DNA from 3 places in the Herpetosiphon gulosus genome. Region 2 is predicted to be linked to each of the others. Evidence: riboswitches for the same ligand, from Rfam matches in the RefSeq annotation. Region 2 holds a riboswitch; each other region holds the start of a gene.

Evidence for each region. A riboswitch is a leader RNA that binds a small molecule or an ion and turns the genes downstream of it on or off. The one in region 2 is predicted to bind S-adenosylmethionine.
Region 1: linked by a shared signal. The riboswitch ahead of ABEB26_RS05850 (homocysteine synthase) and the one ahead of mtnA (S-methyl-5-thioribose-1-phosphate isomerase) in region 2 are both predicted to bind S-adenosylmethionine.
Region 3: linked by a shared signal. The riboswitch ahead of metH (methionine synthase) and the one ahead of mtnA (S-methyl-5-thioribose-1-phosphate isomerase) in region 2 are both predicted to bind S-adenosylmethionine.

Annotation. Positions count from the first base shown of each region.
Region 1 covers NZ_BAABRU010000004.1:15,620-25,470, reverse strand. Annotated here, with positions in the region: gene ABEB26_RS05865 (lantibiotic dehydratase C-terminal domain-containing protein) at 1-420, shown strand, start outside; gene ABEB26_RS05860 (ABC transporter ATP-binding protein) at 518-1,288, shown strand; gene ABEB26_RS05855 (ABC transporter permease) at 1,455-2,165, shown strand; SAM riboswitch class I at 2,319-2,426, shown strand; gene ABEB26_RS05850 (homocysteine synthase) at 2,577-3,857, shown strand; gene ABEB26_RS05845 (hypothetical protein) at 3,982-4,353, shown strand; gene metX (homoserine O-acetyltransferase MetX) at 4,350-5,522, shown strand; gene ABEB26_RS05835 (DUF4388 domain-containing protein) at 5,577-6,383, opposite strand; gene ABEB26_RS05830 (GTP-binding protein) at 6,438-7,013, opposite strand; gene ABEB26_RS05825 (roadblock/LC7 domain-containing protein) at 7,092-7,586, opposite strand; gene ABEB26_RS05820 (roadblock/LC7 domain-containing protein) at 7,723-8,088, opposite strand; gene ABEB26_RS05815 (hypothetical protein) at 8,110-8,448, opposite strand; gene ABEB26_RS05810 (Kelch repeat-containing protein) at 8,910-9,851, shown strand, end outside.
Region 2 covers NZ_BAABRU010000016.1:57,657-67,507, forward strand. Annotated here, with positions in the region: gene metK (methionine adenosyltransferase) at 1-514, opposite strand, end outside; gene ahcY (adenosylhomocysteinase) at 808-2,070, opposite strand; gene ABEB26_RS19900 (carbohydrate kinase family protein) at 2,184-3,140, opposite strand; gene ABEB26_RS19905 (hypothetical protein) at 3,196-4,215, opposite strand; gene mtnA (S-methyl-5-thioribose-1-phosphate isomerase) at 4,193-5,260, opposite strand; SAM riboswitch class I at 5,309-5,406, opposite strand; gene ABEB26_RS19915 (NAD(P)/FAD-dependent oxidoreductase) at 5,513-6,718, opposite strand; gene ABEB26_RS19920 (GNAT family N-acetyltransferase) at 6,801-7,256, opposite strand; gene ABEB26_RS19925 (FAD-dependent oxidoreductase) at 7,356-9,005, opposite strand; gene ABEB26_RS19930 (polyprenyl synthetase family protein) at 9,354-9,851, opposite strand, start outside.
Region 3 covers NZ_BAABRU010000005.1:338,037-347,887, forward strand. Annotated here, with positions in the region: gene ABEB26_RS08995 (hypothetical protein) at 1-1,740, shown strand, start outside; gene ABEB26_RS09000 (RluA family pseudouridine synthase) at 1,753-2,796, shown strand; gene ABEB26_RS09005 (sulfite exporter TauE/SafE family protein) at 2,793-3,557, shown strand; gene metH (methionine synthase) at 3,730-7,272, opposite strand; SAM riboswitch class I at 7,373-7,475, opposite strand; tRNA gene ABEB26_RS09015 (tRNA-Ile) at 7,573-7,648, opposite strand; gene ABEB26_RS09020 (S9 family peptidase) at 7,816-9,702, opposite strand; gene ABEB26_RS09025 (winged helix-turn-helix domain-containing protein) at 9,839-9,851, shown strand, end outside.

The DNA of each region.
Region 1 (9,851 bases), on a different contig from region 2:
GTGGTGGGTGATCGTGCGGCCTTTATTCAAGGCTTGGAGCAGCATTACGAGCGCCAAGCAGCGGTAATTCGCCAGCGTTTGGGCAGCTTGCGCCACAACCAGCTGTATCCATTATTTGCTGATTGGCGCGAACATCTGCGCAGCCATTTTGCCGATTTGCAGACAGCTGAAGCCAATCAGCACTTGCAATCGAGCGTAACAGCGCATTTTCAGCGCTATCAAGCTGAACTGCCAACCATTTTGGCCGAATATCCACTGACTGGCTTGCTCTTTGTGCCCAATTATCTACATTTGGTGCAAAATCGTTTGGGCTTGAGCGTGATGCAAGAGATCCAATTGCTGTATATGCTCTATCGAGTACAAATTGCTGAACTCGATGTTGCGCCAACCAGCGTGCCATTGATTCTAGAGCCACGCTAGCACTTTATATCGCTTTTGATATCGCTTAGCCTCTCGTTTTACGGGAGGCTACATTGTTTAATTGAGCCAGCTGAATACCCTATTGAAGGAGGAAGCGATGGCTCCAGTATTGGTCGTAGAACATCTGCAAAAACACTATGGCAACCATAAAGCAGTCAAAGATGTTTCATTCAGTGTTGAGGCTGGGGAGATTTTTGGGATTGTTGGCCCGAACGGGGCCGGAAAAACGTCATCGGTGGAATGTATTATTGGCCTACGCCCGGCAACTGCTGGCACGATTCAGCTTTTGGGTCGCGATTTGAAGCAGCATGGCCCATATATTCGCAGCAAAATTGGCGTGCAATTGCAACAAGCGACTTTGCCTGATCGCCTGACGGTGGCCGAAGCACTCCAACTGTTTGGTTCGTTTTATCCCCAAGCACGGCCTTGGCAAAAAGTGCTCGAAGAATGGGGCTTGGCTGAACAAGCCAAAACGGCATTTGCCAATCTTTCTGGTGGTCAGAAACAGCGTTTGTTTATCGCGCTTAGCCTAATCCACGACCCCGAAATTGTTTTTCTCGATGAATTGACGACCGGTCTCGATCCGCAAGCACGGCGGATTACCTGGAATTTAATTCAAGATGTGCGCAAGCGTGGCAAAACTGTGGTTTTGGTCACCCACTTTATGGAAGAAGTTGAGCGTTTATGCGACCGAATTGCCGTAATTGATCAAGGCACAGTGATTGCGCTCGATACACCAGATCGTATGATTGCGGCCTATCAACATGATTTGCGCCAACAACCAGTGCCCAGCCGCGACTTGCCGCACCCCGAACGAGTAACTTTTGAAGATGTCTTTTTACGCTTGATCGGCCAGCCCGCCCATTAATCGCATTTAACAGTTGATTGGCATGCCCTCACCCCCTGACCCCCTCTCCCGCACGCGAGGCGAGGGAGAATCCTCATCAAGGGTAGAACACCCCTCTCCCGCGGCAGTGGGCGAGGGGCTAGGGGTGAGGGAACCTATCAACCATTACAGCTTTTCAGGAGGAAGTATGCACGCTTTTTGGCAAATTGTACGAACTGAATTGCGCTTGATGGGGCGTGATCTGACCAACCTCAGTTTTATTGTCTTTTTTCCAGCGGTGATGGCCTTGGTTTTGGGTTTACAAATGCCGGCTGGCCCGAGTCAAACCGCCAATGCCTTGATGATGTTGGCGTTTGGCCCGATGATTTTTGGCATTATGGCGTTCCCGATGAGCTTGGTCAATTATCGTGAGCGTGGCATGTTGCGGCGCTTACAAATTACCCCAATCTCGCCGTTGCGCTATTTGTTGGCTCAAGCCTTGGTTGGCTTGTTGTTGGTATTGCTAGGCGGCTTGGTTGTCTTAATTCTCAGCGTGGTCGTTTTAAAATTGCCGCTGCCTGCCAACCCGCTTGGCTTGATTGCGAGCTTTTTGGTTGGGGCAATTGCCTTTTCAGCCTTGGGAGCTTTGCTTGGCAGCCGCATTCGTAACACCCGCAGCATTCAAGTTGTCAGCATTTTGGTATTTGGAGCGATGGCGGTGGTGCTGGTTTCGAGCACAACCAGCCAATCGGGCCTGCTTCAACAAATTGGGGCTTGGGTGCCTGCACGCCATTTAGTGCAATTAATCGAAGCAAATTGGTTGGGATCAAGTTTCAATATTTGGCCAAGTTTGGCGATCTTGGCGGTGTTGACCGTGGTCAGTCTTGGCTCGGCAACCAAACTCTTTCGCTGGGAATAGACCAGTAGCAAGCCCTAAACCCATTCCTGTGTTGATGAGCTAGGAATGGGTTTTTGATTGTTTAGTGAGATTGTTAAGTAACTTGAAATTGATTCTTGACAATTCTGTTTAACTATGTTATAAATAGCCCATACAAATAAATATCACTTGCGTAACTCATCCAGAGGGGTGGAGGGATCGGCCCTATGAAACCCCGGCAACCGCAGGCAGCAATGCTTGGACTGGTGCTAAGTCCGACAGAATCATTCTGGAAGATGAGGGGCGGCGCACAAACCTATCTTTCGATGGTTACTTACAGCCTCTCATCAACTGATGAGAGGTTTTTTTGTTCATAGGCGTTGTAGCCTGGGTCGCAATGGCGCGAATCGGAACAACCGTAGCATTGAAGATTATATACAAGGAGTCCTGATCATGGCAGACGAAGTACAATTCACCCGATTCGAAACCTTAGCGCTCCACGGTGGTCAAAAACCAGATCCAACCACTGGTTCGCGGGCTGTGCCAATTTACCAAACCACCTCGTATGCCTTTCGGGATACCGACCATGCTGCGGCGCTGTTCTCATTGGCCGAGCCTGGTAACATTTATACGCGGATTATGAACCCGACCAATGATGTGTTTGAGCAACGTTTGGCTTTGCTTGAAGGTGGGATTGGCGCTCTGGCTCTTGCATCAGGCCAAGCAGCCGAAACCTTCGCGATTTTGAACGTCGCTGAAGCTGGCGATAACATCGTTTCAGCAACCAACTTGTATGGTGGCACTTATAACTTGTTCCACCACACCTTGCCACGTTGGGGCGTGCAAACCCGCTTCGTCGATGCCAGCGACCCCGAAAATTTCCGCGCTGCGGTTGATGAACGCACCAAGGCCTTCTACTTGGAAAGCATTGGCAATCCCAAGTTGCAAATTCCTGATTTTGAAAAGATTGCCCAAATTGCCCATGAAGTTGGCGTGCCGTTGATTGTTGATAACACCGCTGCAACCCCATTCTTGTTGCGGCCAATCGAGCACGGCGCAGATATCGTAGTGCACTCAGCAACCAAATTTATTGGTGGCCATGGCACGACGATTGGTGGGGTAATTGTTGATGCAGGCAAGTTCGATTGGGCTGCTAGCGGTCGCTTTACCCAATACACCACGCCTGATCAATCGTATCACGGCTTGCGCTTTGCCGATTTGGGCGCACCAGCCTACATTCTCAAAGCTCGGGTGCAATTGCTGCGCGACTTTGGTTCATGTCTCAGCCCATTCAACTCGTTCTTGCTGTTGCAAGGCTTGGAAACCCTGCACCTACGCTTGGAACGCCACGTGCAAAATGCTGCGGCTGTGGCCAAGTTCTTAACTGAACATAAGAATGTCGAATGGGTCAACTACCCAGGTTTGCCCGGCCACCCATCATATGAATTGGCGCAAAAATATCTGCCTAAGGGTGCTGGTGCCTTGGTTGGCTTCGGGCTTAAAGGTGGTTTGGCTGCTGGTCGGAGCTTTATCGACAAGTTGCAATTGTTCTCGCACTTGGCCAACATCGGCGACTCGAAGTCGTTGGCGATTCACCCAGCGACCACAACTCACCAACAATTGACCGACGAAGAACGTTTGGCAACTGGCGTGACCGCCGATTATGTTCGCTTGTCAGTGGGTACGGAAGCCATCGACGATATTCTCGCCGATTTGGAACAAGCCCTTGCGTAATCGCTTAGTGCCAGCAGTGAGAGTGTGTTGACACTGCTGCATGTCAGGGAGTTGCGACCCTAACCGAAATTGTACGGGTGGATGCTCACCTGCTGTTGAGCATCCACAGACCAAGGAGTTCCCGATGTCGCATAATCATGATTTACTCAAGCCTTTACGCTCGGCTCATGGTGAGTTCGTTACAACCGTTCTTGCCCAGGCCAAAGCGGCAAATCCTGCACCGTTAGTTGAACAATTGGTAGCCCACAATCGCTGGGCTGTGGCACAACTCCGCGCCGTGCCACAGCGAGCTGGAGCAATGCCCCCTGCTTCTGGCACCATGGCTGATGTTAGTGGAATGCTAGCCGAATTGGCTGCGAGCTGTGCAGATTTGGGGGCGGCTGTCCGCGATTTACCAGCGGAAGCAGTTGAGTGCGGTTCAAGCATGGTCGATGCGATCATCGGGTACTATCACGAACAAACCGCCCGCTTGCGCCAAGGAGGTACGCGGCTATGACCGATACCGTCACCTTGGGCGATGTGCCGGCCGTTACCCAACCTGCTTGGGGACGGTCGGTTGGTTTTGTAACGCCCCAAGTGCAAATCTTCACTGAGCCGTTTCGCACTGCGAGCGGCGCTTTGATTCCAGCACCATGGCAACTAAGCTATGAAACCTATGGCAAACTCAATGCCGATCGCTCAAATGTGATTTTGCTGTGCCATGCGCTTTCGGGCGATGCTCATGCTGCTGGTCGCTATAGTGTTCACGATAGCAAGGCTGGTTGGTGCGAACCCTTTATTGGCCCTGGCCGTGCCTTTGATACTGAGCGCTATTTCGTGATTTGCTCAAATATTTTGGGTGGTTGTGGCGGCTCAACTGGGCCATCATCGTTGCACCCTCACACCGGAACCCACTGGGGCAGCCGTTTTCCAATCTTGACGATTGGCGATATGGTGGCGGCCCAAGTACGATTGCTTGATGCTCTAGGTATCGAACGTTTGCTGGCGGTGGCTGGTGGCTCACTTGGTGGCATGCAAGCGCTCGAATGGGCAGCGAGCTGGGGTGATCGGGTGCGCGGGGTGATTGCTTTGGCTACTACCGCACGTTCCTCGGCCATGGCTATGGCCTTGAGTGCCGCTGGTCGCCAGGCGATTGTTAGTGATCCCGATTGGCGTGGTGGCGATTATTATGGTACGGCTGGCCCAGTCAATGGCTTAGCCACCGCCCGCCGAATCGGCCATATCAGCTATTTGAGTGCTGAAGCCTTAGAAGAAAAATTTGATCGGCGCTGGCAGCACGAAGCCTCGCCACAATGGAGCCATCAGCCCGAATTTGCGGTCGAGAGCTATCTCGATTATCAAGGCCGAGCGTTTGTGCAGCGCTTTGATGCCAACAGCTATCTGGTAATTTCGCGAGCAATGGATTATTTTGATTTGGCTCAGCGAGCTGGTGGTTTGGCCACAGCGTTTGCCAACACCCAAGCGCGATTTTTCGTGGCGACATGGAGCAGCGATTGGCTCTACCCTGAGCGTGATGGTGAGCTTATTCGTCAAGCGGCGCAGGCAGCGGGACGAGCAGTTGTGCATTATCCGTTTCATAGCACCAAAGGCCATGATGCCTTTTTGCTTGAGGACGCTCAACTAACCCCGCCATTGATCGATTGGCTTGCCAGTTTAAGCGCCTAAAATAATCAACGCCCCGCAATTGCGGGGCGTTTTTGCTTGGAGATGGATGCTTACTTAGCGACTACCAAGGATGCGGACGGCCCGTTCGCGTAATTTATCGGCCAATTGCGTCGCATTCGGGCGACCAACCAACAAACGAATTGACTCCTCGAATGCGCTGATTGCGGCATGAACTTGCTCGTTGGAAGCGTTATTGGCGGTTGGCTCGATGCCAACTCGACGATAAGCCTCGGAGAGCAAGACACTCGCTGAATTCCCTAAAGCTCCACGGGCCATCTCCTCGAATTGAGGAAACAACGACTCAGCCAGATTCAGCTCTTTTTTTTCGATTAAACCATTGCGCAATAAATTTGCCACAATTTCGCACGAGCGAAACCAACCTAAACCAGTGCGTTCGGCGATCAAAGCAACAGTATTTTTGCCATTGATCATCGTCAGCACGCGCCATTCATCGGCAGCGAGATTAATATCTCGCGAACCGGTATCGGGATTTTGCACCAAGCGCAGGACGACATTAGTATTGGGCACAAACTGCTCAATTTCGGCCCAGCGATCTTGGCGATCGATCCCTTCCATAATGATCATCTCGTTGGATGAAGTAATTGTTGGCGGTGGCACAGCTTGTTCATAAAAGCGGAACTGACCTTCGTGGAAGGTAAAGAAGGTGAGGGCTGCTTCGAGCGGCTCCAAATTGCCAAGCGTTGCACCAGTAATCCGGCCATCACGAAAATACAGGTAGCCCTCAACCGATTCATCGCCTTGGAGCGCCTGAACATGAGTTGCGCCTGTTTTTTTACTCAAGTCAACGAGTTGAATCAGGTCGGAGATACTCAGATCTCGCAAATTACCTTCAAGTGCCATACGGTGACCCTACGGACAATAACTGGCAGGCGAAGCTGCCAGTTGAGACATGGTTTAGAGTTTGCTAATCACGAGTTTGCTAATGGCTTTGAGTGTATCGAATACACCTACGCCAGTGGTTGCGACGGCCTCATAGCGTTGCCAGCCCAACGGATTTAAATATTTATCCATGACTGGAGTAGGCAATGCGCCGGGCATATCACGTTTATTATATTGCAACACGATGGGGAATTCGCTGAACTTCTTGTTTTGGCGAGTGATATTACGGGCCAACTCTTGCAAGCTTTTGATATCTTCTTGGAGTTTATCACGTTGCGAGTCGGCGACGAAGACCACCCCATCGGCCCCATTCAGCACGGCGACGCGGGTGCGTTCGTACAAAATTTGGCCAGGAACCGTGTACAAATGGAAACGGGTTGAGAAACCGCGCACCTTACCAAGGTCGAGCGGTAGAAAGTCGAAAAAGAGCGTGCGTTCGGTCTCGGTTGCAATCGACAATAGATCGCCTTTTGCTTCGCGGGGTACTTGGCTGTGAATATACTGCAAATTGGTCGTTTTGCCACACATACCGGGGCCATAATAGACAATTTTACAGTGAATTTCGCGAACCCCTACGTTGATAATCGCCATAGGTCCTCTCAAAACATAGTCTGAAGCGTATGCTAAAAAACCCCAGACAGCAACCGACTAGGAAGGGTATATGCCAGCCTAGTCGCGGAAAAGCAAATCAATCGTATCTTCCATGGAAGTACGGAAATTGCTCCCCAACACTTCATCTCGCGATTTGTGTTGTTTCCGCACGCGCTCCAAGACGGAGGCGAGTTCTTCGGTCGCCTTTTTGGTCAAGACCTTCACCAGCCCAATGTGCGTACCCTTATTGAAAATAATGGTCAAAATCCATTGGTCATCGATCAAGGCGATAAAGAGATTTTCGCGCACACCTTGTTGCAAGAGCATGCGGAAATCCTTTTCACGCAACAGTTTCGCGATCTGTTGAGATGAGGCGAACGATCCGGCGATCAACGCGCCCAAGGCCGTGGTATCTTGGCGATTGCCATCACCCGAAGCGGCAATAACCTGGCCACTTTTGTCGAGCAGCAACGCATAGTTACCGCCAGTATCTTCCACAAGGCGCGTTAAACATTCGTCAATATGGGCGACTTCCTCTGGCGGAACAATTAAACTAGCTAGTTGTGGGTCCATACGTGCCACCTATCCATGGTCTGGAGTGCGAAGTATTTTCCAAGCAAAGACGAGCGATTACGGCTCATTATAGCACAGGACGTTCCAATATAACATGCTTTCTTGACGATTTTGCCAAAAATAGCCTGCTAGCTGCTTAGATCGCGGCCAAGGCTGCATCTAAGTTGGCACGATGGGCTTGAGCCATATAGCGTAACTTGCCTAACAGTTCGCGTGAACTGGTTAGTACGACCAGCATAGCATCGCTGCTGACTGGTTCGAGTAGGATCAAGCCTTGATCGTATTCGAGCACAGTTTGCACCGAGCCACCTTTGTTGATTTCCCGACCGAGCGCCTCAGCCATGGCCAAGCCATTCGATGCTACCGCGCAGATCGCGTCAACATCAACCCCAGAACGCGCTGAGCTTTCAATTAAAAGACCATCGGTTCCTGCAACCGCAGCGAGTTCTACGTTTTCCAGCGTGCGAAATTGATTTAGCACATCACGCAGTGTCTTGCTCATGGAGGTGTGCTCTCCTTCGAACTACGAGAATGAAGAATCCGAGGATCGTCGCCGTAATCGTGCCGTTGGTCGCGCTCGCAACCGTTTGAGGCGGCTACGGGCTTCTTTCGGCGGTCGCCCCGTTCGGATATTGCGCAGCGAATCAATTGTGGCAACTATCGCACGATCCGCCCAGCCATAAATCGTTGGCCGACTTTTGCTCAGCTCGTGAGCAAGTTGCGTGACGTTGGTTTTGTATTCAGGGTCGAAGGTGGCAAGGTTGATCCGCGCCGAGGCGATAATTTGGTGTATCTCCTCGTCGGTGAGTTGATAATCATTGATCAGTTTGCTGGCACGTTTACCCGCTCGATCAAATTGCATGCCATTTGCTCCTTTGGATTGCCGATGGAGCGCTCCTCTTCATGGTACAGACCCAACGTTGTGCTTTGGACGGATTGTGGTGGCTCATCTTAGCATAGGATAGACAGGGTGTCTAGAGGAGTTTGTAAATAGTAATACCTAGGACTTTTGGGGCATAAGCTAGCTTGTAATCAATCTAACGCGCTATTTTAGCCCTCTCACCCAGCGTAAGTCTTGACACTTTTTAATTTCAACATCCCCCACAATTAACCGTTAGTTGGGCACATTAACGCGCGAAGTCATACTGAACTGCGCCCAAAGTACTATGGGTATCATGGACAAAGCGTGGTATTATCGCTGCCATGAGATGATCAGGCTCGATCATGGAGGATCTTGCCTGACATTTATTGTGTTTAGCCTCATTGTCCTTTTTTATTCTACTAGCTTTTGTCGTTGTTAAACTTCGCGGAGGATTCGTTTTTATGGTCTTTTTCGCTCGTTCAAGGGATTTGTTGCCCCGCTTGCTGAGCGGGTTGCTGCTGCTGACCTTGATCATTATGGGGTTGTTGGTGCAGTCGCAAGCCGAAGCCCAAACTGCTCAACCACAGGCTATTGCCACCAGTGCCACAACGACGATGTTTAGTTGGCAAGATGGCGCAACTGTGCCGCAACCACGTTTTGAATCGCAAGGGGTCTTTGTCAATGGCAAGTTGTATGTAATAGGTGGCTTTATTAGTTGTTGTACCCAAATTAATGCCACTGATTTGGTCGATGTGTATGATTTGGCCAGCAATACGTGGCAACGGATTGCCAGTATTCCCGAGGCGATCAGCCACGCTCCAGTTGTTGCCGATGGCACCGATATTTATGTGCTCGGCGGTTATTTGGGCAATAACCCAGGCGGTAGCACCAACCACGTTTGGAAGTTGAACACAGTTACGAAAACGTGGAGCCGTGGCATCGATTTACCAGTTGCTCGCGGTGGCGCTGGCGCAGCAATTGTCAATCGGAAAATTTATTTCTTCGGTGGTGCTGTGCGTACCGCTGGCGTATTTGATGATACGGACTTCGGCGACCACTATATGCTCGACTTGAGCCTCGCCAACCCAACATGGGTTTCTCGCGCTGCCATGCCCAACCCTCGTAACCACACCGCCGCTGGGGTGGTCGATGGTAAAATTTACGCCGTCGGCGGTCAGCATGGCAAAGCCGAAGAATCTGCCAATCAGGCCGAGGTTGATCGCTACGATCCAGCAACCAATACCTGGACTCGCGTTGCTGATATGCCAATTCCCAAAGGCCATACGTCATCATCAACCTTTGGCTATCGTGGCCGTTTGTTGGTGATTGGTGGCTCGATCAATGGTGGTACGAGTGGCCTTGCTTCGGCTGATGTGCTGATGTATGACCCCAAAAGCGATGTT
Region 2 (9,851 bases):
CTTTGGCCAAGCGACGGGTCAATTGGTGAGCTAACGAAATCGTCAAAGGCATAAATTCATCGGTTTCGTTACAAGCAAACCCGAAAACCATACCTTGATCGCCAGCGCCAACTTTTTCAATTTCAGCTTCGCGGCTGGCTTGATCATCGCGTACTTCCAAGGCCACGTCAACGCCTTGAGCAATGTCAGGCGATTGGCCGTGCAAGGCGACGATAATCCCACAGGTTTCGGCATCGAAGCCAAACTTGCCACGGGTGTAGCCGATATCGCTGACGACTTTGCGTACAATATCTTGGACTTCAACATAGCCCTTGGTGGTAACTTCGCCAAGCACCACGATCAAGCCGGTGGTGGTAGCGGTTTCGCAAGCCACCCGCGACATGGGGTCTTGGGCCAACAATTCATCCAAGATCGCATCGGAAACTTGGTCACAAATTTTATCGGGGTGTCCTTCAGTCACCGATTCTGAGGTGAAGAAGAACTGTGGAGCACGCATAAACGTAGTTGCATCCATTGAGTTTTATCTCCTAAATCTATGGTTAACCAATCTTGAAATTCCACACTCATTGGGTTCTCTGAGGATTGGTTTGGTTGCTAATGCTTGGATTCCCTCACCCCAGCCCCTCGCCGACTGCGGCGGTAGAGGGGTATTTGTTTCCCCCTCGCCTCGCGTGCAGGAGAGGGGGCTAGGGGGTGAGGGAATATTGCTAATACTGAAGCCGAAGGCGGATTAATGCACTTCGGCCTCAGTCACGTTAGCATAAGATCGTTGAACTAGCCTGAACCAGCCTCAAACGATCGATCAGACTAGGTGCCTTCTTCCCATGAGTTGAGGTAGGTTACTTGAGCTTCGGTCAAGATATCGATGCTGATACCCATTGCTGCAAGCTTCAAGCGAGCAATTTCTTGGTCAACTTCGACTGGCAAGGCGTACACTTTGTTTTCCAACTTGCCTTTGTTGGTCAAGAGGTATTCGCTGGCCAAAGCTTGGTTGGCGAATGATTGATCCATCACGGCGCTTGGGTGACCTTCAGCCGAAGCCAAGTTGATCAAGCGGCCTTCGCCCAACAAGTTGATGCGGCGGCCATCAGCCATGACATATTGATCGATGAATTCGCGTGGTTGTTTCTTTTCAACTGCCATTTTTTCCAAGGCTGGAATATCGATTTCAACGTTGAAGTGGCCTGAGTTACAAACAATCGCGCCATCTTTCATTGCATCGAAATCTTCAGCATCGAGTACGTGAATATCGCCAGTGGCGGTGATGAAGATATCGCCAATGCGAGCAGCTTCAACCATTGGCATCACGCGGAAGCCGTCCATTGCAGCTTCGAGCGCCTTGATTGAATCGATTTCGGTGACGATGATGTTGGCACCTAGACCGTGGGCACGCATTGCGATCCCTTTTGAACACCAGCCGTAACCGGCTACAACCACGGTTTTACCAGCGATCAACACATTGGTTGCGCGGATGATCCCGTCGAGGGTTGATTGGCCAGTGCCATAGCGGTTGTCGAACAAGTGCTTGGTTTGGCTGTCGTTAACTGCAATCACTGGGAATTCGAGCACGCCTTGGTTGGCCATCGCGCGAAGCCGAATCACACCGGTGGTGGTTTCTTCGGTTGAGCCAAGCAAGTTTGGCAACAATTCGCGGCGATCTTTCAACACGGCGCTCACGAGGTCAGCACCATCGTCCATGGTGATGTGAGGAGCATGGTCGAGGGCAGCTTTCAAGTGATTGTAATAGGTTGCGTTATCTTCGCCCTTGATGGCATAGACGGGGATTTCGTCGTATTGCACCAGTGCTGCAGCAACATCATCTTGGGTTGAAAGTGGGTTTGAGGCTGCCAACACAATATCAGCGCCACCAGCTTGGAGTGTGCGCATCAAGTTTGCGGTTTCAGCGGTAACGTGCAAACAGGCCGACATTTTGAGGCCTTCGAGTGGACGTTCTTTGGCGAACCGCTCGCGCAATTGGCGCAACACTGGCATTTCTTGCTCGGCCCAGGCGATGCGGCGCATGCCTTCGTCGGCCAGCTTAATATCCTTAATATCGAAATCCTTAGCCACGAAAAACTCCTTAATAAAAGTATGAAGGCAGAGGGATGAAGGATGAACCGCACCCCTGAATACCTGAATCGTAAGCTACCGAAGCAGCATTACTGACATGACCATGGTTGAACTTAGCCAAATAATTCAGCTAAGAGTGGTTCGGCTCCAAAGTTTTCTTCATAGCGTGCCATGAATTCAGCTTTGGTGTGGCGATGTTCTTGCGTGCCGTGATGCTCGATGGCATAGCAAGCCGTCAAGCTGGCGATCCGACCGGTAACTGGCATGGGCAAGCCTGCCAAGTAACCTCGCACAAATCCGGCGCGGAATGCATCGCCTGCTCCAGTCGGGTCGGCCACAATTGTGGGCTTGGCCGCTGGAATCTCATAAACTTGGCCATTTTGGTAGATTGTAGCACCTTCGCCGCCTTTGGTAACAACCGTTAGGCCAACGACTTGATGCAATTCTTCCTCGGTGCAGCCAATTTTTTCTGCCATCATGGCAAATTCATAATCGTTGCCGATCAAGGCTGCGGCGCTGCGACAGCCTGCCAGCAATTCTGGGCCGTTCATGCGGGGTGCTTGCATGCTTGGGTCATACAAGTAGGGAATATTGTTGGTTTGGCATTCGATCACCAGTTGCGCCATGGCAGCCGGGTCGTTTGGAGCGATAATCACGAAATCGGGGCGATGCCCGTCGAGTGGCAAGCGTTGGCGATGCGCTTGAGCCATCGCACCAGGGTAGAAGGCGGTAATTTGGTTATCGGAAAGGTCGGTGTTGATAAAGCACGAAGCCGTAAAATCACCTTCGATCACTTTGATCAAGCCAGTATCGACCCCAGCGTTTTCGAGCCAAGTGCGATATTCGCTGAAATCTTCGCCAACTGTGCCCATAACCGTGGGGCGTTCGCCAAGCAAAGCCAAGTTATAGGCAATATTTGGCCCAGTGCCGCCACGCATGCGCTTCATTGATTCTACCAAGAAGCTCACGCTCAACACGTGAACTTTATCGGCCAAAATATGATCTTTGAATTGCCCAGGAAACACCATGATGTAATCGTAGGCAATTGATCCAGCTACAACAATCCGCACGAACAAACTCCTATATGAGAACGATACCGCTGCTATGCTACGTGGATAGCAGCGCTCACTGCAATTTATAGTGCGTCCGAATGACGCGGCTAACCTCGGCCAACAGGCCAAGTGCGTGATCGGCATGGTTTGGCTCGTGTTGAGCGAGACCATGTGCGATAGTTAATAACGAGCCATCAAGCATGCGACTGTTGAGTATATCGTGATCGAGTGCTTCACGTAATAATTCAGTCCATTCGTTGATGACATCACTGACCTGAATTTCAGCCAGTTGCGCGGGATCACTGGGCAAACATTCCCAAATAATCGCCCCGCCATTTTCTAAATAATCATTGATGCACTTGCCACAAGCCAGCAAATCTTGGCGTTGTTGTTTGCTACACACCAATACCCGCATGCCGCTATTGATCAACAAGGGCCAATCGACGGCGATACCAGTTGGTGCAATCCCACAAGCAATCGGGCTATGTTGAATTGCTTCAGCCAACAAACCATAGGCTTCAGCTTGGCTAATTGGGCTAAATGGATGCGCTTGGGCATTCCAAAATGGCTCAATCAAACAGACCCAACCTTGGATATCGTGGATGCGCAATTCGCGTGCTAGCCAACCAATCCGTAAGTGTAAATGCTGTGTCAAGACCTCGCGCAAGCGTTGATCGGCCAATAATGGTCGTTCTTGGTCATCGACAAGCGTCAAACCTAAGCTCAACGGCCCATATAAACCAAAACCCAAGGCTTGTGGTAGCAACTGACGATCATTAAGCCATGGCGTATGATCAAGCAATTGTTCAACGCTGTCAACTGCCACATGACCAACCGTATTTTCGAGATAGGCCAATTGATGGGCTTCAAGCTGGCGTTCGAGCTGAGCTAGATCGAAGTGTGGGTCGCTGTTCAAACCAGGAAAACCATGGGTGCTCAAACGCCATAAGGGCTGAGCAACAAAGGTTGGGGCAACCGGATAGCCCTGAGTCCAACGCATTTGGGCTGCCCAGGCACTTGCCTGATTGGTGTAGGGCAGATCAAATGGGGCAATCGCTTGACAGCGAAACTCACTGGCTAGCGTTGGCGGCATTGGCAGCCTCAACCATGGTTTGCAAATGTTCAGCAAAGGGCGGGTAGGCAATGCCTTGTTCGGTAATAATTGCCGTTACCAAGTGGGCTGGAGTCACATCAAAAGCCGGATGCGCCACCTTAATGCCTGCTGCCGCAATTGCCTGTTGCCCAATATGGGTAACTTCTTGGCTTGAACGTTGCTCGATTGGAATTGCCGCACCATTGGCAGTCTGCAAATCAATGGTCGATGTTGGTGCCGCAACATACAATGGAATATTGTGCGCTTTGGCCAACACCGCCAACCCATAGGTGCCAATTTTGTTGGCAACATCGCCGTTAGCCGCAATCCGATCCGAGCCAACAATAATACAATCAACCTGGCCTTGCTGCATAAAATAAGCGGCCATGTTATCGGTAATTAAAGTTAAATCGATGCCTGCCTGTTGCAATTCCCACGCGGTAAGGCGTGCGCCCTGCAAGAATGGTCGGGTTTCATCGACCCAAACATGAATTGGCTGACCATCCTCATGAACTGCGCGAATTGGTGCGAGGGCTGTGCCATAGGCTGCCGTAGCTAAACCACCAGCATTGCAGTGGGTCAGCACATTGCGTGATTGAGCCAACAGCACTTTGCCATGTTGGCCAATTGCGCGACACATTGCCTCGTCTTGGTCGCGAATTGCCTCGGCCTCAGCCAACAACCGCTGGCGTAATTGATCAACCTCAAGTGTTTGATTTGCCTGCGCTACGTCGAGCATGCGCTGTGTGGCCCAAGCTAAATTGATCGCCGTAGGCCGCGCTTCATCAAGCAGCGCTTTGGCTTTGGCTAGTTTTTCGAGCAATTTACTGCTGGTTTGGGCCGTGCTGCGTTGGGCTGCCAAGGCCATGCCATAGGCTGCCGTGATGCCAATTGCTGGAGCGCCTCGCACTTGCATTGAGCGAATTGCTTCAATCACGCTATTTAAATCCTCACAACGCACAATATCCAGCGTGGCTGGCAAGCGACGTTGGTCGATCAAACAGGGAACTTTATCCCACCAAACAGTTTTGAGTACTTCAGCCATTGGTTGCATTACACAAAAAAACCTCTCAGAGAGAGGCCCGCATGCTCAAACTCATCTATCAGGCCGAACCTGCAGGATTTGGCACCTTCCAAAAATGGGGTTGCCGGGCTTCGTCGGGCCAGTCCCTCTGCCCATCTCGATGAGAGATCGCTTATTCACTGATTTTCCACAGTTCGGTTGGCGATTATAGCATAGTCAATTGCTTGTGACAAATGGCTTTTAGCGCGATTTGGGCAGGTTGCCCAAGTTGGCTCAATGGCGATCAAGCCGAAAGATCGTTGCATCGGGGTTAGTTCTTTGACACAAGCGATCGCGCAAAAGTTCGGCGGCGACTACACTATAGGTGATGCCATTGCCGCCATAGCCCAGCGCCACCAAAATTCGTGGCTGATCGGGCAGATTGTCGATGTAGGGCAGGCCATCGCTGGTTTCGCCAAAAGTGCCAGCCCAACGATAATCGATATGCAGCGGAATATGCGGGAAAAATTGATTAAAACGTTTGGTTAATTTGGCGGCTTTGCGTTCAAGCAAGGCATCGCGTTTAGCAGGCAGATCAATCTGATCATCTTCGCCGCCGATGATCGCCCTCCCTTCGCTGGTGGTACGCAGGTAGACATATGGTCGAGCGCTTTCCCAAATCAAACATTGCTCATACCAGCCACTAAAATCGGTTAATGGCTCGCTGGCAAGTGCATAGCTGCTGCGAAATTTTACCAATTTGGGCTTGATATAGTGTTGAGCTTCATAGCCTGCCGCCAAAATCAAGTATTTGGCATGAATTTGACAACCTGTTTCGGTGGTGACCGTCACGCCAGCGCTATCGGCCTGCCATTCTTTGGCCGCAGTTCGATCAAAGATTTGTACGCCACGTTGCGCTGAATGTTTGAAGATCGCATGGGCTAGTTGAAAGGCATCAACCTCACCCGCATTGTAGGAATACAGCGCCGCCGGAGCGGTAAAACTAAACCGTTCACCAATTGCGCCTTTGTCGAGGTAGTCTAAGTTGAAACCATAAGCTTGACGTAAGGCGAATTCTTGGCGCAATTGTTTGACATGCCAACGGCTACTTGCCAAATATAAACTGGTTTTATGTGAAAAATGGTCTGCTACACCAACCTTCTGTGCTAAATCGGCAACCTTATCAATCGCCTCGCGACACAAGTGATAGGCGCGAACTGCCTGTTGCTCGCCAACCAATTTAACCAATTCAGTCAATGGCGTATCGATTTCATATTGCAGCAAGGCGGTGCTAGCGCTGGTGCTGCCCCCAGCAAGCTCGCGTTTTTCCAGCACCACTGTATCGATATTGGCCTCACTGAGGTAGTGGGCGATCAGCGCTCCGCTAATACCGCCGCCAATCACCACAACCTCACATGTCAAATCATTTTGCAAACGAGGGTAGATAGATAACAAGCCATTTTTGACTGCCCAAAACGGATACCCGCTATTTAAATCCATTGTTTGGCTGCTCCTGATATGTGCGCTTTGGGCAGGCTTTGAGCAAGGGTTATGCCGCTAGATAAAGGGTAATCGTGGCTGATTAATCCTGTGCAACCAAAGAATACATCGCCACAATGCGACCAGCTGGATCGCAGGATTGCTCTTGGAAGCCTAAGGATTGATAGAGGTTGCGGGCGGCATGATTATGTTCGCGATAGCTTAACCAGACCTGATCTACATCTCCTAATGCCGCTACCTCAGCTAAAATCGCCTGCATCGCTGCTCGTCCGTAGCCTTGGCCTTGAAAAGCCTGATCGATCATTAATCGCGCAACCCGATATTGGCCAGTGTTTGGGCTAATTCCATAAACCGCCAAGCCAACCAACGTAGAGGATTGATTTATAAGCGCTCGAACTTGCATAGTGGGATAAAATTGCGCCTCGGCAATTGAATAGAGGTTGGACGCGACGAAATCTTGCTGTTCGGCAGGCAAACTTAATGCGCAACATGCTTGCCAATTATCGCGTGTAACCGGAACTAAGTTGACAATCATCATCGTTTCCTTGATTAATCAGTATTGTTCTGCATTACACCAGAAAACCCTGTTGCAATGCAACAGGGTTTAGGCATGACACATGAACAACTCTAAAAATGATTAATGAGTAAAAGCCTTCAAGGTCAACGCACCGCCAGCTAGTGTCGCGACATTCTCAAAGCCGCTTTGGCGCAAAATCCGGTAGGCGATGTAGCTGCGCATGCCAACCATACAGTGCAAGCGAATTGGCCGCCCTTCGGCTTGGGCTTTGAGGCTTGGAATGGCTGCGCGTAATTCAGCCAGTGGCAGATTAATCGCCTGCGGAATGTGCCAGGCTGCATATTCATCAGGGTTGCGCACATCAACGATCAGCGCATGCTCGGTGATCGCGGGGTATTCCTCGGCATACCAGAATTTCACCGTGCCATCGAGTAGGTTGCTAGCCAAAAATCCGGCCATATTAATTGGATCTTTGGCCGAGCCATAGGGCGGCGCATAGGCCAACTCTAGCTCAGTCAAATCGTGGACGCTCATTTTAGCGCGAATTGCCGTTGCCAAGACATCGATGCGTTTATCGACCCCAGCGCCACCGACGATTTGTGCCCCTAAAATTCTGCCATCGGCAGGGGCAAACAACAGTTTGAGGTGCATTTGTTGGGCATCGGGGTAGTAGCCCGCGTGATCGTTGGGGTGCAAATAGATTTTGTGGTAAGCCCGTTTGGCGCGTTGCAGGCTCTTTTCCGAGGCTCCGGTCATGGCGCAGGTGGTTGTATGCACTTTGACGATTGCCGTGCCTTGGCTGGAATGATAACGGCTGCTGCGCCCAAGCATATGCTCCGCCACGATGCGACCTTGGCGGTTGGCCGGCCCTGCCAGTGCGATCAAGGCTGGTTGCTGCAACACAGTATCTTGCACTTCAATCACATCGCCAGCAGCATAAATCGCTGGGTCGGATGTTTGCAGATGCTGGTTGACGGCGATGCCGCCACGTTCGCCAAGCGTCAGGCCTGCGGCTTGAGCTAATTGGCTGGCTGGTCGCACGCCAACCGCCATAATCACCAAATCGGTTTTAATCTGCCGCCCATCGCTGAGATGTACGGCGATCTGCTGATTGGTTGGTACAAAGCGCTGAGCACTGGCTCCAAGATGCAATTTGACCCCGTGTTGTTGCAGCAAATCAGCAACTTCGCTGACCATCTCATGATCAAATAAAGGCAAAACTTGCTTGGCCAGTTCAACCAACTCGACGGTTAGGCCACGTTGTTGCAAGGCCTCAATCATTTCGAGGCCAATATAACCAGCGCCGATTACCACTGCATGACGTGCGCCATCGGCCAATAATTGATTGATCTGATCAACATCCGGGATGCTACGAACTGTGTGAATTTGCGGTAAATCGCTGCCAGGAATTGGCAATTGCAAGGCTTGGCTGCCGACCGCAATCAACAATTTATCGTAGCGCTCTTGGATTGGCGTGGGCTGTTGGGGTGTTTTGATCGTCACGATTTTTTGCTGGGGATCAATCGCGATCACCTCGTGTTGCAAGCGTAGGTCGAGATTAAAAGTTTGGCGTAGATATTTAGGGCTGGCAACTAAGAGCTTTTCGCGTTCGGCGATTGTGCCAGCGATATGATAAGGCAAGCCACAATTGGCATACGAAACATACTCGCCACGTTCCAACACCACAATCTCGGCATGTTCGTCGAGCCGACGGAGGCGGGTGGCGGCACTCATGCCTGCAGCGACCCCGCCGATAATCACAATTTTCATCACAAGCCTCAAATTTAAATGGCAACATCAATTGCTACTTAATTGATGCAGCTTGCAGCGATTTTGTTACATTCTTCACAACAAGGTTTGGGGTAACGGACGAGCAAGCCAGCATCAACATTAATCATAAAGCGTTTGTGGCTGAAATACGTGATTAGATGGTTGGCGAAAGCGTGCCAATTCGCTACTTGGCGCATAAATGATTCATACGATTGATAATCCATTTTGTCCCCTCACCCCCAGCCCCTCGCCCGCCGCAGTGGGCGAGGGGCTGGGGGTGAGGGAAGACATTCAAAAACCCTGCTGCACTGCAACAGGGTTTCGAGTAGCAAGTAATCGTGATGAATTTTAGAAATGGCGATCGAGCACGTATTCGGCGATTTCACGTAGCAGCTCTTTGGCATCTGATGGCGGAAAGATATCGAGTGCTGCCAAGCCACGTTGGGTAATCTCACGAGCTTGGGCGATCGCTTGATCGATGCCACCAAGCTGTTTCACTTGGCTAATTGCTTGGGTAACTTGCTCATCACTAAGTTGCTCGTATTGGTCAAGCAAGTTGACCAACGGATGCTCGTGATGATCTTTGACCGCCAAGATTAAGGGCAAGGTGATTGTGCCTTCACGTAAATCGTTGCCAGCAGGCTTGCCGAGGGTTTCCTCAGTGCTAACGAAATCGAGAATATCATCGACAATTTGGAAGGCTAAACCAATATCGTAGCCATAACGGGCGGCGGCCTCAATTTCCTCGGGGCTACCACCACCACAAACTACCCCAGCAGCAGCAGCGGCTTCAAACAAAGCGGCGGTTTTACCACCAATTTTGGCATAATATTGTTCGAGGGCTGT
Region 3 (9,851 bases), on a different contig from region 2:
AGTGGTAATATTGTCACTCCTGTGCTTGTGAATGCTCCCGCTGGCCAATGGACGCAGGTTCAATTGACCATGGCCCAGTTGGGCAACCCCAGCACAGTTTCACGGATTAACTTACAAGAATCCACGGGTACAGCCCAAGCAACCTTCTATATCGATGATCTTATTCTCAATATTACTGATTTTGCCCCACCAGGCACAGTTAATGTGACGATCGACACCGATCAAACCGTGCTTGACTTTAGTGCTCGCAATGCACTTGGCACCAATTACGGCATGTGGGGGGTTGAGGCTGCGGCTAATTCAACCTTTTTGGCACGCAGTGGGGCGTTGGGCAATATGACCATTCGCTTGCCTGGCGGCTCGATGAGCCAGAATCATGGGGCAATCAACTGCGAATTGGGCACAGGCAACACCATTGCCGATGCATGGCCTTGTAATTATGAATGGGCCATGACCCCAAGCGATTTTATTGAATTTCTGAGCGCAACTAATCGCGATGCAATCTGGACGATCAATACCAATGTAACTTCAGGCGAAGCTGCTGCTTTGGTCGCCTTCTTCAATGGCGATGTTAGCGATCAACGCTCACTTGGCACCGATCACAAAGGTGTGAATTGGCAAACAGTCGGTTATTGGGCGCAACTGCGGGCGAGCCATGGCAATGCTACACCAGTTGGCATCAAGTATTGGGATTTCGGCAACGAAACCTATGGATCATGTGTCCCCGACTGGGAAATTAGCTGGACCTGCGATGGCGCTGAATACATCAATGGTGTAACAACGCCTAATCGCCACGAAGGCTATATCGATGTTCGCGCAGCAATGAAAGCAGTTGACCCTACGATTATGGTCGGCGTAACGGGCTTGGCTAATCCAACTGAATTCAACAATTGGACAACTAAAGTGCTGACCGAGGGCGGCGATGTGATTGATTACCTCGCGATTCACCCCTATTCCTTTGTTGATGTACCAAATAACGATGCTCTTGGCCGTTATTTAATGCTTTCACGCCCGCAAAAGCAATGGCCAGAGGTCTTTGCCAGCACCCGTCAGGCAATCGCCGATTTTGCTGATGGTCGCGATATTCCGATTATGATTGGCGAATACAATTTGAGCGCTGGTTGGCCGTATGACCCCCAAGCGATGATGACCAAAGCACTCAATATGTTGTTTATTGCTGATACAACGGGCCAAATTATCCAAGGCGATGTGTTGGCTGCCAACCATTGGCTGTTGAATGGCAATGTGCAAAGCAATGGCACCGATTATGGCTTGATTGGCGACGTGCCAACCTACACTCGCAGTCCGCAATATTATGCCTTCCATCTCTGGCAATTTTTTGGCAATCGCCTGCTCGACTATACCAGCGATGCTGATGCCGAAACCCAAATTAGCTTCTATGCTGGTAGTGATGGCCATACATTCTCGCTGATGGCAATCAACAAAACAGGCCAAGCGACCACCACCAATGTCCAACTCCGCGCTGGTGGTGTGGTCATTCCAGCAATTTCTGGCTCGATTGATGTGGCCCAAGCCGCTAGCCTCGATGCAACCACAATCACGTATAATGGCCAAACCAATGTGAACGATGATTTTAGTAATGCGCAGACGGTTGAATTGACCGAAGTCGGCGAAACCACCACGGTCACGCTGCCCGCTTACTCAATCACGCTCTTACGGTTTGCAACCGATGACGGCACCTATACGCTGTATAATCCGCTGGTGCTGCTCAACAAATAGAACGGATAGATTGTGTTCAACCCGCTAGCCGAGCTGTCGGCACTTGATCAAAGGGTACTGTGCGATTTAGCCGCACAGTACCCTATTAAATTAACCCTTGAAGCCAAAACTACCGGAATGCCACTTTGGCAACTCTTGATAGAACGCCTTAACCTCTCGCCAACCCTGGCCCAAACCCTGATGGTGCGCGGCGCGATTTGGATCAACAGCGTGCGAGTTAATAATCCCTTGGCTGAGGCTCCACCTGAGGGTGAGTTGGTAGTACATACACCGCCTGCCGGTTTATATGTCAACCCCGTGGTAACTCCTAGCGACATCTTATTTGAGGATGAATGGATTTTGGTGCTCAATAAGCCAGCTGCTTGGTATAGTGTGGCCACACCGTGGGATACCTTTGGGCATCTCGAAGGCGCGTTACAGCGCTTTTTTCTTCAGCGCGATGGCGAAGCCGTGCCGTTTCACCTTGTGCATCGGCTTGATCATGGCACTTCAGGCGCGTTGATCGTCTCCAAAAATCCTAGCCTCAATAGTCGTTTTCAGCGCATGTTTAATGAAGGTCGGGTGCAGAAAACCTACCTTGCGCTGTGCAGTGGCGTGCCCGATTGGACAGAACTAGAGGTTGTAACGGGCCATTCACGCGGCGAGTTTGGGCTGTGGTCGGTTTACCCCGAAGCAATGATTGATCAATTGTATGGCCCCAAGGATCGGCGGGTGCGGCGGGCGCATACCAGTTTTAGCGTGCAAGCAGTTGGAAACGAAGCGGCTTTGCTGGCTGCTCGCTTGCACACTGGCCGCACTCATCAGATTCGTTTGCACGCGAAACATGTTGGGCATCCACTGGTGGGCGATCAACGCTATGGTGGCGTAACCCAGTTTGGCAATATAAGCATTCCTGATCAATTATTACACGCTGCATGGCTGCAATTTCCCCATCCCCGTTATGGCTCAACGCTTGAGTTAATTGCGCCAGTGCCAAGGGTATGGCACGCAGTTGGAGCGGCAGTCGGAATTGATCTGCAAACTGGATTGCTCAAAGAAGGGTATTCAGCACCATGACCTTGTTGATTTTATGCGGGTTTGCCTTGTTGGCTGGGTTTATTGATGCAGTGGCTGGTGGCGGCGGCTTAATTCAACTGCCACCGTTGTTAATTACCCAAAAAGAGGTCGCTCCAGCCTTTATCCTTGGAACCAATAAATTTGCCGCAGTTACGGGCACGGCCACGGCAGCAGTCAGTTACAATCGACGGGTCAAGGTCAATTGGCGGATCGTCGTGCCAGGTATGATCAGCGCGGCCATTTGTTCATGGCTGGGGGCGCGGGCCGTCAGCTTGATTCGACCAGAGCTTTTTCGGCCAATTATGCTGGTGTTGATCATCGCCATGGCACTGTATACCTTTAAACGTAAAGATTTTGGTAGCGCAGCCCGCCAAACCAAAGCCTCGCTCACGCCAATTCCCTATGTGCTGGGTTTTTGTGGATTAATTGGTTTTTATGATGGGATTTTCGGGCCGGGCACTGGCAGTTTATTGATGTTTGCCTTTGTGGGCATTTTGGGCTTTGATTTTCTGCAAGCCTCAGCCACCACCAAAATTATTAATGTAACCACCAATGTCGCGGCCTTAGTGCAATTTCTGGGCGCAGGCCAAATTATTTGGCACTTGGCTGTGCCGATGGCGGTTTGCAATATTTTGGGCGGCATCATTGGCTCGCGTATGGCCATGGCTAAGGGTAGTCAGTTTGTGCGCGTAGTCTTTTTGGTGGTGGTGGTTGGGGTGATTTTGCGCTACGGCTATGATATTATCCAAGAATTTATCTAGAAAGTATGGTTTAACGCAGAGCCGCAGAGTTGAGAAGGATGAAGTATGAGGGATGAAACGGTGGAAAATGCACAAATATTCTTGATCAGCCTTAACGCAGAGGCGCAGAGAATTAAAATTTTCTCTGCGCCTCTGCGTTAAAGCTCAACCTTTATATTTTCATCCCGCATCCTTAATTGGCGATTTCAGCGACATCGCTTTCGGCGCGTTCGGCGACTGAGCCAATTGAGAAATATTTGGCATCAGGGTGGTGCACGACGATCGCGGCGGTGCTTTGCTCAGGGTCAAGCTGGAAGGCCGATGTCAAGCTGACATCAATCTCTTTGGCGGGCAAAACGCTAAACAGCTTGGTATGCTCCTCGAGATCGGGGCAGGCTGGATAGCCCCATGAATAGCGTTTGGCTGGATAGCTCAAGCCTAAGCCTTGGCTGATAATTTTGTTGGTGAATTCGGCCAAGGCTTCGGCATAGGTGGTGCTCAAGCCATGGCTAAAGAACGATTCGCTATAATCGTTGGCTTTTTGCAACGTTTCGACCCGCTCTGCCGCAACATGGCCCATGGTGACGATTTGCAGGCCAACCACATCAAACTCGCCGCTAACGACTGGTCGGAAGTAATCAGCTAAACATAAGCGTTCGCGGCTTGGTTGGCGTGGGAAGGCAAAACGAGTCAGTACGGTTTTGCGATCCTTGGGATCGTAGACTACCAACTCTTCGCCAGCGGCTTGGGCTGGAAAGTAGCCATAGACTGCTTGGGGTTGCAGCCAGCCATTGCGCTTGGCATCGTCGATCATGCGGCGCAAACGTGGCTTGAATTCGTCGTTGACCACGCGATCGTATTCAGCGCCCTTGAGATTTTTGATGCCCCAACCTAAACGCCAAAGGGTGTTCAAATCGAGATAGGGCGTAACATCATCGAGCCGAATTTTTTTGGCAACCTGTACGCCCCAGAATGGTGGAGTTGGCACGGGATTATCGTTACGAGTGGCTGAACGCACACCACTAGGATTATTTTTGCCTAATTTTTCCAACAGCGTGCGACCACGCTCTGGGGCTTTCAACGATTCGCGGGCAGCATCTTCCATCACGCTCAAATACTCTTCGCGCACGGTTGGGTCAGAGAGTTTATCCATGGTTTCGAGGCCTTCAAAGGCATCTTTGCAATAGAAAACCCCGCCGCTGTAGGCTACTTCTGGTTCAGGGAAGAGAATGCGTTGGCCATATTGGCGATTAATTGCCGCGCCACCAACCAGCACTGGGAAAGCCAAATTACGTTTGTGCAACTCCTGCACACACAAGGGCATTTGCTTCGAGGTGCTGACCAGCAAAGCCGAAAGCCCAATTGCATCGGCCCCAACTTCAAGGGCTTTTTCGATGATCGTATTGACTGGAACTTGCTTGCCAAGGTCGTAAACGGTGTAGCCATTATTCGACAAAATCGTGTAGACCAAGTTTTTGCCAATGTCATGCACATCGCCATAGACCGTGGCTAGCACAACTTTGCCCTTGGTTGTGCCTTCGACCCGATCAAGGAATTGTTCGAGGTGAGCGACAGCGCGTTTCATGACTTCGGCAGATTGCAGCACATAGGGTAAAATCAATTCGCCAGCGCCGAATTTATCGCCAACTTCTTTCATTGCGGGCAGCATCACGCCATTGAGAATATCGATGGCTGCTTCGCCTTGGGTTTGGCCGCCAGCTTCGCGCCATGCCCGCGATTCGTCGATATCGGCTTCGATGCCATCTTTTTTGCGATGCAAAATCTTCCAATGAATCCGTTCTTCGGCGTTCATGGTGGCGGTTGGGTCAACTTTGGCTTCACCAGCAACCGCAGTATTGGCTTCGAAATATTGGATGAAGCGAGGCAAGGCTTCTTCGTCGCTGTTGAAAATCACATCTTCACAGACTTTGCGGGTTTCGGCTGGAATTTCGGCAAAAGGCATGAGGTGGGTTGGGTTGATGATCGCTGCATCAAGCCCAGCCTTGACCGCGTGATATAAAAAGACCGAGTTGAGCGCTGAACGGGCATGCGGCTGAATTCCGAATGAGAGATTCGAAACGCCTAGCACGGTCATTGCGCCTGGAATTTCGGCCTTGATTCGCCGAATGCCTTCCATGGTTTCCTTGGCCGATTCGCGTAATTCGGCTTGGCCGGTGGTTAATGGGAAGGTCAGCGCATCAAATAGCCAAGCATCATTTTGCACGCCATATTCTTGGCGGCCCATTTCGGCCATGCGTTTGGCGATGGCAACTTTGGCCTCAGCGGTATGGGCCATGCCTTCTTCATCGATCGTCAAGGCAATAATTGCCGCGCCATAGCGAGCGACCAAGGGCATCGTTTTATCGAATTTCTGCTCGCGCCCGCCTTCGAGCGAGGTTGAGTTGATGATCGCCCTGCCTGGATAGATTTGCAGAGCTGCGTCGATCACTTCATGCTCGGTTGAGTCGATCACCAAAGGCAATTCAACGCCCATGGTTAATTTTTTGAGCAGCTTTTGCATTTGCTCTTTTTCATCGGAGCGTTCGGTCATGGCAACACAGACATCAAGCGCGTGCGAACCACTATCGGCCTGCTCACGGGCAATTTGCAACACACCATCATAATCATCTTTGAGCAATAATTTTTTTACTTTGCGCGAACCAACCGAATTAACCCGTTCGCCAATGATAAATGGGCCTGGATCTTGGTGCAGCGCCAAGGAACGCATGGCCGAGGAAACTTGCTGAACGGTGGGAGCTTGGTTGGGTTTGGGTGGGCAATCGTTGCCAATTGAATCGACCAAAGCGCGTAGGTGAGCCGGAGTTGTGCCACAACAACCGCCAACCACACGTACCCCTAAATCTTGTACAAACTCGGTCAGCGTTTTGGCAAAGCCTGCTGGCTCCAAGGGAAACACGGTTTCGCCGTTGACTTCCATTGGCAAGCCCGCGTTTGGTATACACGAAATTGGCAATTTGGAGTTAGCGGCGAGGAAGGTGATTGCAGGGCGCATGTGTTCAGGGCCAGTTGAACAATTCAAGCCAATTACATCGACATCAGCCAAAGCTTCGAGCGTAACCATGGTTGCTTGAATATCCGTGCCCAGCAACATGCGCCCTGAAAGATCCAAAAAAACTTGGGCTTGGATGGCAATATCAGGGCGTTTGAGTTCAGCGAGGCCACGCCGAATGCCGTCGATTGCAGCCTTGACTTCAAGAATATCAACGCTGGTTTCGACCAATAGCACATCAACGCCACCTTCAACCAAGGCGATCGTCTGCTCTTTAAAGGTATCCGAGAGCGCATCCCAAGTAATATTTGAAAGGGTTGGATCGTCGGATGAAGGCAAAAATCCGGTTGGCCCCATCGAGCCAGCCACAAAACGTTTGCGGCCATCCTTCGCTTGATAGCGGTCGGCGACGCTACGAGCAAGTTGGGCCGCTTTAAAATTTTGCTCGTAGGTTTTATCAGCCAAGCCCCATTCATGCAAGCGAATCCGGGTTGATTGGAAGGTATTAGTTTCCAAGACATCAACCCCCGCTTCCATAAACGAGCTATGAATTTGTTCGATGATATCGGGGCGCGTCAAGGCGAGATAATCGCGTGCGCCGAAGTACTGTTCGCCGCCAAAATCCTCAGGCTTGAGATCATACAAATCCAAGCTAGTACCCATTGCGCCGTCGTAAATCAGAACACGTTTCGCCAATTCGGCGACGTAAGGTTTTATACTGGTCATGACGCATTCCCTTATTTGTATGGCCTACGCTGCCAAAGCGCTAAACCAAGGTTAAAAAAAACTCCTCGCACACTGGCGAGGGCTTCAATCATTGAGTTGCCACTCATCTATCAGCGCGATTGCTGCTGGAAGAAGCACCTTTCTCGGCGAGACGGTTGCTGGAGTGTCATCGGGCCAGATCCCTCGACTCCTCGTGATGAGGTATTCAATTATGGGCAGTATAGCAAATCTTAGTTAAAAAGCAAAAGTAGCGGCATTAAGCTTGAGGATTTGGTTTGGTGGAGATTGGTGAGAGGTTAATGGTGGGCCATGAGGGATTCGAACCCCCAACCAAGCGGGTATGAGCCGCGTGCTCTAACCGTTGAGCTAATGGCCCTACTCACCGCAGTGTATAGTACCACACTTTTTAAACAATGGTGCAGCATTTGATCAACATTTCGTGGAACCCAAGGGTTTCATCCCTGCGTTCCACGAAATGATCAAATGCTAGATTCTAATAGTTCAATCCTGACCCCTTCGCCCCTGAACCCCGATCCCTACCTTCTAGAGATGTTGGCTGAAAAAGTCGGTGATCCGGTTGTAGCAGGTCACTTTGTTGGCGTACTTCAAGACATCGTGGCCTTCATCGCTGAACAACAGATAATCAACGTTTTTGCCTAAGGCTTGCAACTCATGCACCACTTCGCTCGATTCACGCTCGATCACCCGTGGATCGTTGGCTCCTTGGGTGACCAATAATGGGCAAGCCAAGTTGTGAATGTAGGTTTTAGGCGAACGTTCGGCCAAGAAATCTTGTTCGGTCACTGGATCGCCAACTTGGGTTGCCATGTACTTTTTCCAAGTTTCAGGCACTCGCGCCGAGAAGGTGTGCAAATCGTAGGGGCCAAACATATCGATGCCTGCTCGCCAAAGCTCAGGGTGACGGCCAAGCAAGGTCAAGGTCATAAAACCACCATATGAACGCCCCATCACCCCAGTACGTTTGATATCAATCAGTGGGTCATTGACTAAAACCTTGGTCATGGCATGCACATGATCAAGCCGATCTTGGCCGCCCCAATCGTGAGTAACGTGGTTCATATACTTAAAGCCATAGCCACTACTGCCACGCACATTGGGCACAAACACCGCAAAGCCCTTCAGGGTCAAGAATTGAATCAAGGGCATCGAGAACCAGGCAAAATCGGGGCGTTCTTGGCCTTGTGGGCCGCCATGAATGTAATAAACCAATGGCCGTGGGCCTTCGTAACCCAAGGCTGGGGCTGGGCGGTACAGTCGCGCCGAAATGCGTAGGCCATCGTGCGAGTTGAACGAGGCATCTTCGCCAGCCGCCAAATGTTCAACTGGAATGCCCAAAACACGTTCGTTGGTATGCTGTTGCAGCTCTTGGTTGGGCTTAATCGTATAGATTTGGGTTGGCGCAATCGCAGTCGAGAACGAAAGCGCAAAGCTGTCACTCGCTTCATCATAATCAATTGACTCTAAAACACCATTGTCTAATGGTGCTTGGCCAACCAAAACCTTGGTAACCAACATCCGCTTGCCAACTAGATCAAGCTCAGCTTCATAGCACCAGGAACAGCCATCGATATTATAGCCAATCAAAAAGCGTTGTTCTGTCAGATGCAGCAAACGATCAAATTCGCCTTGACCGGTGTGTACCAAGCCTTCAATCGTCACAGCATCCAAGCTTTGCGAGCCATCAAGGCTCAACAAGGCTAAACTGTAGCAATCATCAAACAGGCTCGTGCTCACCAAGGCAACGTTATCATTGACCCATTCGCCAAAACCCATACCATTTGGCTCAATTGGCGTTGTACGTTGATCCATCGGCGTACCGAAAACCACCGAGCGCTCGGTGCTACCAAGCTGCTGACGATAAATCACGGCATCGCCAATCCCATAGGCATCGACGGTCAGAATTGTTTGTTGATCAGGGGCTGAGGTCGCATAAAATGGGCCATCTGGGCCTTGATATAATAATATGCTTGTGCCAGTCAGTACATTAATTTGATAGCAACTAAGTTCAGGGCGAAGGCGTGAAGCAACATTCAAATAGCCAATGCCCGTGTTTGGATCAAGTTTCGAGAGATTGGTTTGCATTCCAACAAATTGTTCGCCAAAAATTGGCTCAGGGAAACCACCAGTTAATGGGATGCGCAACGGCTGGTAGTTTTCATCGCCATCTTTATCAATCATCACCACAATTTGATTGTATTCGGCCAATACTACAAACGATTTTCCACCCATATGGTGCGGCGTTTGCAAGGCAATATCAGGCGGTAACAACGGCTCAGGCACGCTGCCAGTGAGCAGCATGCGATACAAACTCAGGCGGCCATTTAAATCGCTAATAAAATAGAGATAATCGCCAGAGCGTTGCGGAACAACAAATTGACGAGCGGCAAGCAAGGCTTCGATGCGTGGCATTCTTCCAACTCCTTGTTAACAGCAATTTCGTACTATTGTAGAGCGAATCGCGACGATCAAGCTTCATTCAAAAGGTGTAGCCACAAGGTGTAGTTGGCTGTGGTAGACTGACAAGTAGGCCTTGAGGGATTGTGTCATGCTCCAACTCA